Egicoccus sp. AB-alg2: one gene and its partner. The protein of the gene in region 1 binds, or shares a complex with, the protein of each later gene. Links are inferred from orthologs where the notes say so. Each region holds a gene or a part of one and is shown on either strand. Other genes may lie near its edges.

Region 1 (7,647 bases):
CGGCGCCGCCGGGGCCTGCGCGACCGGGGTGATGGCCGCGCCCGTGGCGACGGCCTTCTCGATCATCCGCTCCACGAACAGCGGCTCCTCGTGGAACTCCACGCCCTCGGACTGGGTGAGCTGACCGGTGAGCTCCGGGTGCAGCGTGTCCTCGGACGAGCGGTAGCCGGTCAACTGGAGCCGGTCGTCGAACAGCAGGTGCGCGACCCGGCCCTGGTTGAGGGCGTCGCAGACGTCCAGCAGGCCCAGGGCACCGGCGTTGTTGGACAGCGCCCGGTCCATCACCAGGTCGACCAGTTCGTGTTCGCGCTCCTCGTGGACCGAACGCAGGATCGGCCAGACGCTGGCGGAGATGGCGGCGGGGCTCTGGTGCTCCCAGTCCGAGTCGGCCTGGATGACGCGCAGCCCGTCGGACTCGCCGATCAGGTTCGTCGCGTACTCGCGCACCTGGGCGCTGCCGGCCACCACCAGCCGGTCCCAGCCGTGCTCCTTGGCGGTGCCGACGACCTCGTCGACGAGCGAGCGCAGCCAGCGGTTGCGGTTCTCGTCGACGCGGTTCTCGAACATCTCCTTGTGGTCGACGCCGTGGCCCTGGATCTGCGGGGCGGCCGGCGACGGACCGCTCTTGCGGTCGGCGAGCTGCGCGTCGGTGAGCTCGAACGTGTCGCTGGTCAGTTCCTCGGCTTCACCGACCTTCCAGTGCAGCAGGCGCGAGCCGCTGCGCGAGAGCACGAGGATGCCCGCGGGGCGCCCCTCGTCGACGGCGGCCACGAGCGGACGCAGGAAGGCCCGTTCGTGGTGGATCACGCGCTCCCGGAAGGGGATCTGCAGCGCCACGGAGGCGGTGCGACCCGAGGCCACGCCCACGAACAACGCCCGCCCCTGCCCGTGGGCCTTGGGATCGAGGAGTCGCTCGAGTTCGCCGTCGAGCGCGTCGATGCGTCTCTCCACGGCAGCGGCGAGGTCCTTGTCGCTCTCCGCGAGTCGTGCCTTCAGGTCCCGGACCTGGTTGCGGATCTCGATCGGCTGGGTCGGCTGCGGGTCGGCTGCCTGAGCCGGTGTGTGCCCCACGTAGAACGAGAGCACACCCTGCTCGTCCGTGAAGTCGATGAGGTCGTTGATGAGCGAGTCAGCGAGGTTCATGACGCCGACCGTAGCCCTCGCGCGGGGCGCGTGCGGAGGCGTGCGGCACGGACGGACGACGGGGGGCGCGCGGCGGCCAGCGGGTCGGCCATCGGGACCAGCGGCGTTGCGGGTACCGTCCCCGCATGTTCTCCCGCGCCGTTCGGCTCACCCGCATCCGTGGCGTCGAGGTGCGTCTCGACGTGTCGTTGGTGCCGTTCGCCGCGCTGGTGGCCTGGTTCTTCGCGGCGCGGTTCCGGGAGTCGCACGCGCTGTCGACCGCCATCGTCATGGCCGGGATCGGCTGCCTGTTGTTCATCGCCTCGATCCTGGCCCACGAGGTGGCGCACGCCCTCGAGGCGCGCCACCGCGGCCTCGAGGTGCCGCGCATCACGCTGTTCCTGTTCGGCGGCGTGACGGAGATGCACGCCGCGTCCGAGACGCCTCGTGACGAGTTCGTCGTGGCCGCGGTCGGCCCCTGGATCAGCCTCGTGTGCGGCGCGGCCTTCGGCCTGTTCGGGACGTGGGCGACGTGGTCGCTGCCCGCCGCCGCGGCCGCGCCGATCGCCGAGGTGGCGGGCCTGCTGGCCTGGGTCAACGTCGTGCTGGCCGTGTTCAACCTCGTCCCCGGCGCCCCGCTGGACGGCGGCCGGGTACTGCGCGCCGGCCTGTGGTGGCTGCTGAAGGACCGTCGGCGCGCGCTGCGCATCGCCGCCCGCGCCGGTCAGGCGCTGGCGATCGGGCTGATGCTGCTGGGCGTACGGGCCGTGCAGGTCGCCGGCACGGACGGGCTCTTCGGCGCGTTGATGTGGCTCGCCGTCGGCTTCTTCCTGTGGTCGGCGGCGCGGGCCGAGATCCGCCAGAGCGACGTGGACGCGCTCCTCGAGGGTCGGGCGGCCCGCGACCTCGTCGGTCGGCTGCCCGACGCGGTCCACCCCGACCAGCCGCTGCACCTGCTGGACCCGGACACGGTCGCGCCCGGTCGGACGCTGCTGCCCGTCGCCGCGGACCACCCGACGGGCGACGCGCCCCTCGGGAGCGGCCCCAACGGCCACCTCGCCGGGGTCCTCTCGGTGCGTGAGCTCGTCGAGCTGCACCCGACCGACCGCGCGGCCCGGGTGGCCCGCGACCTGCTCCAGCACGTCGACCACCTGCCGCGGGTCGGCCTGGACGACGACGTCCGCGACCTGATCGCCGCCTTCTCCGGCAAGGTGCACGCCGTGCGGCTGCACGCCGACGGGCGTGACGTCGGCGTGGTCACCGAACGCGAGGTGGCACGCGCCCTCACGGCACTGCGCCGCAACGGTGGCACGCCCGCACCGGACAAGGCCACGGAGCCGGCGTCGTGAGCCAGCCGGACGTGACGACGTCGGGCCCACCGCCGGTTCCCGAGCCCACGCCGCCCACACGACCGCGGCCCCGGTCGTGGTGGCGGGTGGGCTTCTACACGCTGACGCTGGCGATCGTGCTGTGGGCGGCGGTGCTGGTGCCGCTGCCCTACGTGGAGTACGTCCCCGGCGGTCCGACGGAGATCGAACCGCTCCTGGAGATCGAGGGGACGGAGACGACCGAACTCGACGGCAGCGCGTCGCTGCTGACCGTGTTCCTGCGCCAACAGCCGACCTTGCAGTCGTTGCGGGCGGCCGTCTCCGACCAGCGCCGGCTCATCCCGCTCGCGCAGGTGTTCCCGCCGGACGTCGACCGGGACACCTTCTTCGCCGGGCAGCGCGAGGTCTTCGGCCGGCAGTTCGAGATCGCCGCGGTCATCGGGGCGCAGGCCGCAGGGGTGGAGACGACGATCCTGTCCGAACCCGTGGTCGTCAGCGTGCTGCCCGGCAGCCCGGCCGACGGGGTCCTGCAGCCGCGCGACGTCATCGTCGCCGTCGACGGGCAGGCGGTCGTCGCCGCCGAGGAGATCCAGGCCCGCACGCGCGCCGGCGCCGTCGGCGAGCAGATCGCGCTGGAGGTCCGCCGCGGGGAGGAGACGATCCAGACCTCGGTCGTCCTCGGCGAACTGCCCGGCGTCGACTTCCCCGCGATGGGCATCTCGGTGGAGACGGCCGTCTACGACATCGAGTTGCCGTTCGACGTCCGCCTCGCGTCGACGACCCGCATCGGCGGTCCCAGCGCCGGCATGATGGTCGCCGTGACGGTGTACGACCTGCTGGCCGAGGAGGACCTGCTGCGGGGACGCACCGTGCTGGGCACCGGCAGCGTGGACGCCGACGGCCGGGTCGGCCCGGTCGGCGGGGTGCCGGAGAAGATGCTGGCCGCGGCCGAGTACGGCGCGGACGTGGTCCTGGTCCCCGCGTCGCAGCTCGACCAGGCGCTGACGACGGCACCACCGGACCTCGACGTGATCGGGGTCGCGACCGTCGAGGAGGCGATCGACGCGCTGCGCGGCAAGGGCCGCTAGGCGACCGGCGCGTCGGCCGGTGTCGCCGCGGTGGCGCAGCGGGCCACGAAGGTGCCCAGCAGCTGCATCCCGGCGCTGGTCAGTACCGACTCCGGGTGGAACTGCACGCCCTCGACGTCCACCTCGCGGTGGCGCATCGCCATGATCAGCCCGTCGGAGGTCTCCGCGGTGACCTTCAATGCGGAGGGCAGTGTCTGGCGGTCGACGACCAGCGAGTGGTACCGGGTCGCGTCGAAGGGCACCGGCAGGTCGGCGAGCACGCCCTCCCGCCGGTGGTAGATGGGGCTGGTCTTGCCGTGCACGAGCACCGGGGCCCGCACGATGTGGCCACCGTAGACCTCGCCGATGCACTGGTGGCCGAGACACACCCCCAGCAGCGGTCGCCGCCCGGCCACCAGCCGCACGACGTCGTTGGACAGCCCCGCGTCGTCGGGCGTGCCGGGGCCGGGCGAGATCACCACGCCGTCGGGCAGGTCGGCCTCGAGCTCGTCCAGCGTGAAGGCGTCGTTGCGCACCACCTCGACGTCCGCGCCCAGCTCACCCAGCTCCTGTGCGAGGTTGTAGGTGAACGAGTCGTAGTTGTCGACGAGCAGCAGTCGCGGCCGGTCGCCGTCGGACACCGGTGTCGGACCGTCGGTCACGTCGCTCACCCTCCCGCCAGCAGCTGGCGCAGGTCGTCGCGGTCGAGGTCGCCCGCCGCGGTCTCGGGCAGCCGGTCCACGACGGTCACCCGGTCGGGGACGGCGGCGGCGTCCAGCAGCTGGCGACAGTGTTCCACGAGGACGTCGCTGCCGAGGCGGGTCCGCCGGCGCGTCACGACGGCCCCCAGCAGCAGGTCACCGGACGCGACGACACCGGCGCGGGCGACGGCGGGATGGTGCAGCAGCGCCGCCTCGACGTGCCGGGGGGACACGAACCGGCCCTCGCGCTTGACGACCTCGTCGATGCGCCCGACGTGGGTGAAGACGCCGTCGGCGTCGACCGTCGCGAGGTCGCCGGTGACCAGCCAGCCGTCCACGAACGTCCGCGCCGTGAGCTCGGGTCGGTCCCGGTAGCCGGGCGCCACCTGGGGACCGTGGACCAGGAGCATGCCCGGCGTGTCCGGGGGCAACACCCGGCCGAAGTCGTCGGGGTCGACGACGATCGCGACCGTGTCCGTCACGGGCAGGCCCATCGTGCCGAACGTCGCCCGCCCGTAGACCGGCTGGGCGTGGGTGAGCGGTGCCGCCTCGGCGAGCCCGTAGCCCTCACGGACGCGGGCGCCGCCGGTACGCCGCTCCACCTCGGCGGCCAGGCGCGGATCGAGGGGCGCGCCGCCCGCGACGCAGACGCGCAGGGAGGTCAGGTCGCGACGTGCCCCGTCACGGTCCGCCAGCAGAGCACCGAGCCGGGCGGGAACGGTCGGGAACAGCGTCGGCTTCTCCCGCTCGATCGCGCGGGCCAGGGCGGCGGGCTCGGGACGGTCGAGGAGCACGATCGTCGCGGCGGACAGCACGCCGGCCAGCAGCCCCAGCGTCAGGGGCAACACCTCGTGCAGCGGGTCGGCCACCAGCACCCGCTCACGCCCAGCCTGCACGTCGGGGACCCAGAGACGGGCCTGGAAGGCGTTGGCGACGAGGTTGGCGTGGGTGAGCCCCACCCCACGCAGGTCGTCACCGCGGGCGCGGTAGACCAGGGCCGCGACGGTGTCGGGCTCGGGCGCCGCCGGGACCGTCCGCGCACCGTCACCGGCCAGCAGGTCGGCGAGCCGGACGTGGTCGTGCCCGCCGCGATGTGGACGCCGCGGCAATCGAAGACGGCGACGGGGCCCCGGCCACTCCTCGCCGCTCACGCACACCGCGATCGGGGGGAGCGCGACGTGCTGACGCAGCTCGTGCAGCACCCGGGCGGTACCGACGACGGCGGCCACGCCCGCGTCCTGCGCGATCGCCCGCAGCCGTTCGGCCGGCAGGTCGGGTGGCACGGGCACGACCGCCGCCCCCAGGCGCCACAGCGCGAGCAGTACGACGGGCGCGACCACGCCGTTGTGCAGGCCGACCAGCACCCGGTCGCCGGGTACCAGACCGGTGCCGGCGAACCGGCGGGCGAGGTCGTCCACGCGGTCACGCAGGGACGCGTAGTCGACCCCGCGGCCGTCGCTCACCAGTGCGGCCGTGCCCGGGAAGTCGCGGGCGGCGTCCTCGAGCAGGCGCGGCAGCGCGACCGCCGGCAGACGGTAGGTGGGCGGTACCCCGGGCGGGTAGGCGGCGAGCCACGGCCGCTCGAGGGACGCCGGGTCCGGCGGTCCGGCCACCGCGGCACTCCTGGCTCGTCGTTTCCGGGGATCGGGCGAGCCGATCAGTGTATCGGGGGCCGTCAGGCGGCCTCCCGACGCCGGTCAGCACCGCAAGGAGGCCCGCCGAACGGCCGCGGAGATGGCCCGATGGAACGGGACACCGGCCCTCCAGTAGCTCGCCGGAACGCACGAAGCAAATTCGTTCGCGCGCCCACTGCACGGCTGCGTCAACGATGCATCAACCTGATCAAGCGATCTCCAATTCGACCGATAAGCACGTCTCAAACCCCCATCCTCCGAGTCGACGCTGCGGCACGGGAAGCCGAGGCGCGACAACGGGGACAACTGAAGATGCAGCACACCACCATCAAGGTTCTGCTGGTAGACATGTTCTGCGTGGTACGCGAGGGCGTACGCGCCATGGTCGACGGCCGCCACGAGTTGCACGTCGTCGGAGAGGCGGCATCCGTCGCCGCCGGGGTGGCCAAGGCCGTCACGTTGCGGCCCGACGTGGTCCTGGTCGGGGCCGACCTGCCCGACGGGCGCGGCGCCGACCTCATCCGTCACCTGCGCACCCGCGTCCCGGGCGCCCGGACCGTGGTCCTGAGCCCCTTCGCGGACGAGGAGACGTTCTTCCAGGCCGTCGTGGCCGGTGCTTTCGGCTACCTCGCCGAGGACATCGACGCCGACGCCCTGGCCCGGGCGCTGCACGCGGTCGGCCGCGGCCGGTCGCTCATCAGCCCCTCGACCATCGACGAGCTGCGCGCCCGGTCGCGCGCCTCGGTGGTACCCGACCGGCTCAAGCGGGACCTGACCGGCCAGGAACAGCGCATCCTCACCATGGTCGTCGAGGGAGCGACCAACCGGGAGATCGCGAACCGCTTGTCGCTGGCCGAGAAGACGGTGCGCAACTACATGTCCAACATCCTCGCCAAGACCGGAGCGCGCAACCGCACAGAGCTGACGGCGGCCGTCGTCGGCGGAGCGAACCGCGCCGGACTCAGCCGCGGGCCCCGCCGGATCCCGGCGCTTGCCCACGCCGGCTGAGGTGCGGCGGGTGGGCGCTGCGTCCGCGGGGGGCGCCCGCCCACCCGCCGCAATTCGACCGACGGCCCGGCCGGCCGACGAGCCGCCGGAGCCGACCCTGGACGCGCGGTAGGTTGCGGCGACCTGCCGCGCGCGACGGGCGCCGGCGTGACGACGTCACCGCCGACCGAGGAACGACGTGACCGCCGCACCACCCGCCGTGACCGCCCTGCGCGCCGAGGTGGACACGGCACTCGCACGCGCCCTCGCCGAGCGCCTGCCGCGGCTGCGCGACTACCACCCGGCGCTCGACCCGGTGGCCGAGCACCTGCAGCGGTTCATGACCGGCGGCAAGCGCATCCGTCCGGTGCTGCTGCTGTTGGGTTACGCGGCCGGCGGCGGCATGCCGCCCGGGTCCGTCATGGGTCCCGCCCTGGCGCTGGAGTTCCTGCACACCTGCGCCCTCGCCCACGACGACGTCATCGACCGTGCCGACACCCGCCGCGGCGAGCCGACGGTGCATCGCAGCTTCGCCCGCCTCCACGCGGGGGCGGGCTGGCAGGGTGACGCCGAGGCGTACGGGGAGGCGGTGGCGATCCTGCTGGGCGACCTCGCCTTCGTGCTGGCCGACGAGGTGTTCCTCACCGCCGACGTCCCGGCGGAGCGGCTGCTGGCCGGCCTCGCCGGCTTCACCCGGCTGCGCGAGGAGGTCATGGCCGGCCAGTACCTCGACCTGTGGGCGGCGACCAGCCGGACCACCGACCGCGACCTCACCGAACGCATCGCCGCGATGAAGTCGGGCTGGTAC
Region 2 (2,886 bases), on another replicon or contig:
GCCGTCAGGAACGCCTCGTCGGCAGCAGCCAGCCCGTCGGCCGTCAGCGTCCGGGCCTCCACCGGGATGCCGAACCGTTCGGCGACCTCCAGGACGACCTGCCGGGTCACGCCGGCGAGCAGGCCCGCGTCCGTCGGCGGGGTGACGAGGACCCCGTCGACCACGGCGAACAGGTTCGAGCTGGCCCCTTCGAGGACCTCGCCGGACGGGCTGGTCAAAAGGGCCTCGTCGGCGCCTTCCTCGCGGGCGCGGCGCTTGGCCGTCACGGCCACCAGGTAGGAGACCGCCTTCACGTGCGGCAGCTCCCGCGCCATCGGGACCGTGATCGCCCGCAGGCCCACCTCGGTGCGTCGCGGGTCCAGCTGCAGCCGGTGCGAGGTGACCACGATCGTCGGCTCGCCGACGGCTCGGCCGGGGAACGGCGAGTCCGGTTCGATGCTGCCGGCCGAGACCGTCAGACGGAGCGCGCTGTCCTGACCGTCGAGGGCGTCGAGGTTGGCGCGCGCCGTGTCGGCGACCGCCGCACACAGCACGTCGCGAGGGCCGGGCGAGAAGCCGAGCTCGGCGGCACCGGCGATGGCCCGGTCCACGTGACCGGCGAGGCGGAAGACGTGGTCGCCGTAGGCCCGGAAGGTCTCGAAGACCCCCTCGCCGTTCCGGAAGCCGCGGTCGAAGACGGACACGGTCGCCTGCTCGGCCGGCATCAGACGACCGCCGATCCACACCTGCAGGGAAGCGCTCATCGCGGCTCCGTGCGTCCGTGGCCGGCGACGGCCGGCGAGCCGGGCCCGCCGCCGTCCGGCCGCCGGGCCCCGACGGCCCGCAGGAACGCGGCGGCCTTGTCGAAGCTCTCCCGACGCTCGTCGTCCGGGTCGGAGTCCGCCACGATCCCGCCGCCCGCGCCGTAGTCGACCTGCCCGCCCGGGTGCAGGGTGGCGGTCCGGATCGCGACGGACAGGCGCGCCGCCCCCGGTGAGAGGAAGCCGACCGCGCCGCAGTACCAGCCGCGGCGGGCCTGCTCCAGCCGTTCGATGATGCGCATCGCCGCGATCTTCGGCGCGCCGGTGATCGAGCCGCACGGGAACGTGGCACGGAGCAGGTCGCCGTAACCGACGTCGGCGCGTAGGTCGCCGACCACCGTGGAAACCAGGTGCCAGACGGTGGGATGTGCCTCGACGACGGCCAGCTCGGGCACCTGCACGCTGCCGTCACGGCACACGCGCCCGAGGTCGTTGCGCTCGAGGTCGACGACCATGACGTTCTCCGCCCGGTCCTTGTCGGAGGTGGCCAGGTCGTCGGCGAGCGCGGCGTCGAGGTCGGGGTCGGGCGCGCGCGGCCGCGTGCCCTTGATCGGCCTGGTCATGACCCGGGAACCGTCGACGGCGAGGAACGTCTCCGGGGAGATGGAGGCCACGCCGATCGCAGGAATGGCGGCCGCGAACGGCGCGGGCGACTCATGCCGCAGCGCGCGGTACAGGCGCCACAGGTCGTGCGGCCAGCGGCTGGTGAGGCGCTGGGTCAGGTTGACCTGGAACACGTCGCCAGCGGCGATGTGTTCCAACACGGCACGCACGGCGGCGAGATGGGCGTCGCGGTGGAGGCTGGTGGTCAACGCGACGTCGGTCGTGGGGGACACCGCGGTCGCGGGGGAGGGCGGCGAGGTCCCGGGCGGCGTGGTCGTGGGGCGGGAGCGGGTGTCCAGCCGGCGGCACACCTCGCGGACCTCGGCCTCGGCGCGGCCGCGGCGGAGCAGGTCGCGGCCGACCACCACCACGCGGTCACGGGCGGGCGGGACGGCGACCACGACTTCGGTCAACTGCAGCCACAGGGCCGGGCTGCCGCGGTCGTCCGCCAGTCGCCGGGGCAGGTCCTCGATCCGGTGGCCCAGGTCGTAGGACAGCGCACCGACGAAACCGCCGGTGAAGGCGGGCAGGCCCGGCGTCGTCGGACGTGGGTCGGTGGGTCGAATCCCCAGGCGCTCGCACCACGCGTCCACCGCCGTGAAGGGATCCGCTCCCGCGTCGTGCACGCCACCTTCGCCGTCGACGAACCACGTACGGCTGCCGTCGTCGACCAGCCGGGCGGTGGACGGCGGCACCACGTAGGACCAGCCGTCACCGTCGCCCGACTCCAGCAGGGCGGCGGCCTGACACCGCTCGACCAGCGTGTCGAGGTCCACGGTGCCGTCGGCGAGTCGCGGCGGACGCGGCACCTCGGCGTACCGCAGCTCGTCCTCCCTGCCCACGGCCGTGTCGCTCACGTCGTGGACGGCACGCCGTACTTGCGCCGGAACGACGCGTCGTCGAGCGTGTCGAGGTCCTCCTCGAGCTGGCGCTCGAACGCGTCCGCCTGCGCGTGGTCGGAGAACGTCTGGGCCCACACGAGCGCGCCGGTGCCGGCGACCTGGAGCTGCACGTCGTACATCTCCGCGCCGTCGTAGCCACCGCGCCGCCGGGTCAGGACACGGAAGTCCCGGCGGGGCGAACGATCCGTGGCCACGGCGTCTCCAGCGATGGGGGAGCGGAACCTACCGGCTTGGTCAGGCGGCCCACAACGCGCCGAGCGGCCGGCCGTCGGCAGGGGCCGCCGGTCCCGCGTGGCTACGCTCGGCGGCCGGGCGACGAGCGAACGAGACGAAGCTTGAAGGTCTACACCAAGCGCGGCGACGACGGCACGACCGGGCTGCTCTACGGCGGTCGGGTCGACAAGGACGACCTGCGCACGACCGCCTACGGCACCGTCGACGAGACCTGCAGTGCGCTGGGGCTGGCCCGGGCCGAGCTGACGGGCCACCTCCACGACCTCGTGCTGGAGGTCCAGCGCGAACTGTTCGTCGTCGGGGCGCAGCTGGCGACGCTGGTGGAGCACTGGGAGCGCCTGCAGCCC

What was found. Proteins that work in one complex are often made in the same cells at the same time.
Region 2: the proteins of ACERM0_RS15590 (region 1) and pabB are in contact, whole or in part, in a solved structure (PDB 8RP0), measured with the Escherichia coli proteins. The link is inferred for Egicoccus sp. AB-alg2 from one-to-one orthologs.

What each region holds. Positions count from the first base shown.
Region 1 is NZ_JBGUAX010000007.1:283,100-290,746, reverse strand. What follows is about bases 2,358-5,253. They hold ACERM0_RS15590 (aminodeoxychorismate/anthranilate synthase component II), read right to left. Parts: upstream 4,180-5,253; coding sequence 3,535-4,179; downstream 2,358-3,534. Other genes in these bases: ACERM0_RS15585 (AMP-binding protein), read right to left, coding at 4,185-5,253; ACERM0_RS15595 (PDZ domain-containing protein), read left to right, coding at 2,468-3,538; ACERM0_RS15600 (site-2 protease family protein), read left to right, coding at 2,358-2,471. Outside these bases: ACERM0_RS15605 (VLRF1 family aeRF1-type release factor), read right to left, coding at 1-1,143; more of ACERM0_RS15600, read left to right, coding at 1,269-2,357; more of ACERM0_RS15585, read right to left, coding at 5,254-5,831; ACERM0_RS15580 (LuxR C-terminal-related transcriptional regulator), read left to right, coding at 6,165-6,860; ACERM0_RS15575 (polyprenyl synthetase family protein), read left to right, coding at 7,039-7,647. UniProt on the Escherichia coli protein: Part of a heterodimeric complex that catalyzes the two-step biosynthesis of 4-amino-4-deoxychorismate (ADC), a precursor of p-aminobenzoate (PABA) and tetrahydrofolate.
Region 2 is NZ_JBGUAX010000002.1:295,961-298,846, reverse strand. It holds pabB (aminodeoxychorismate synthase component I), read right to left. Parts: upstream 2,261-2,886; coding sequence 740-2,260; downstream 1-739. Other genes in the region: ACERM0_RS04045 (cob(I)yrinic acid a,c-diamide adenosyltransferase), read left to right, coding at 2,641-2,886; ACERM0_RS04050 (hypothetical protein), read right to left, coding at 2,257-2,499; ACERM0_RS04060 (aminotransferase class IV), read right to left, coding at 1-743. UniProt on the Escherichia coli protein: Part of a heterodimeric complex that catalyzes the two-step biosynthesis of 4-amino-4-deoxychorismate (ADC), a precursor of p-aminobenzoate (PABA) and tetrahydrofolate.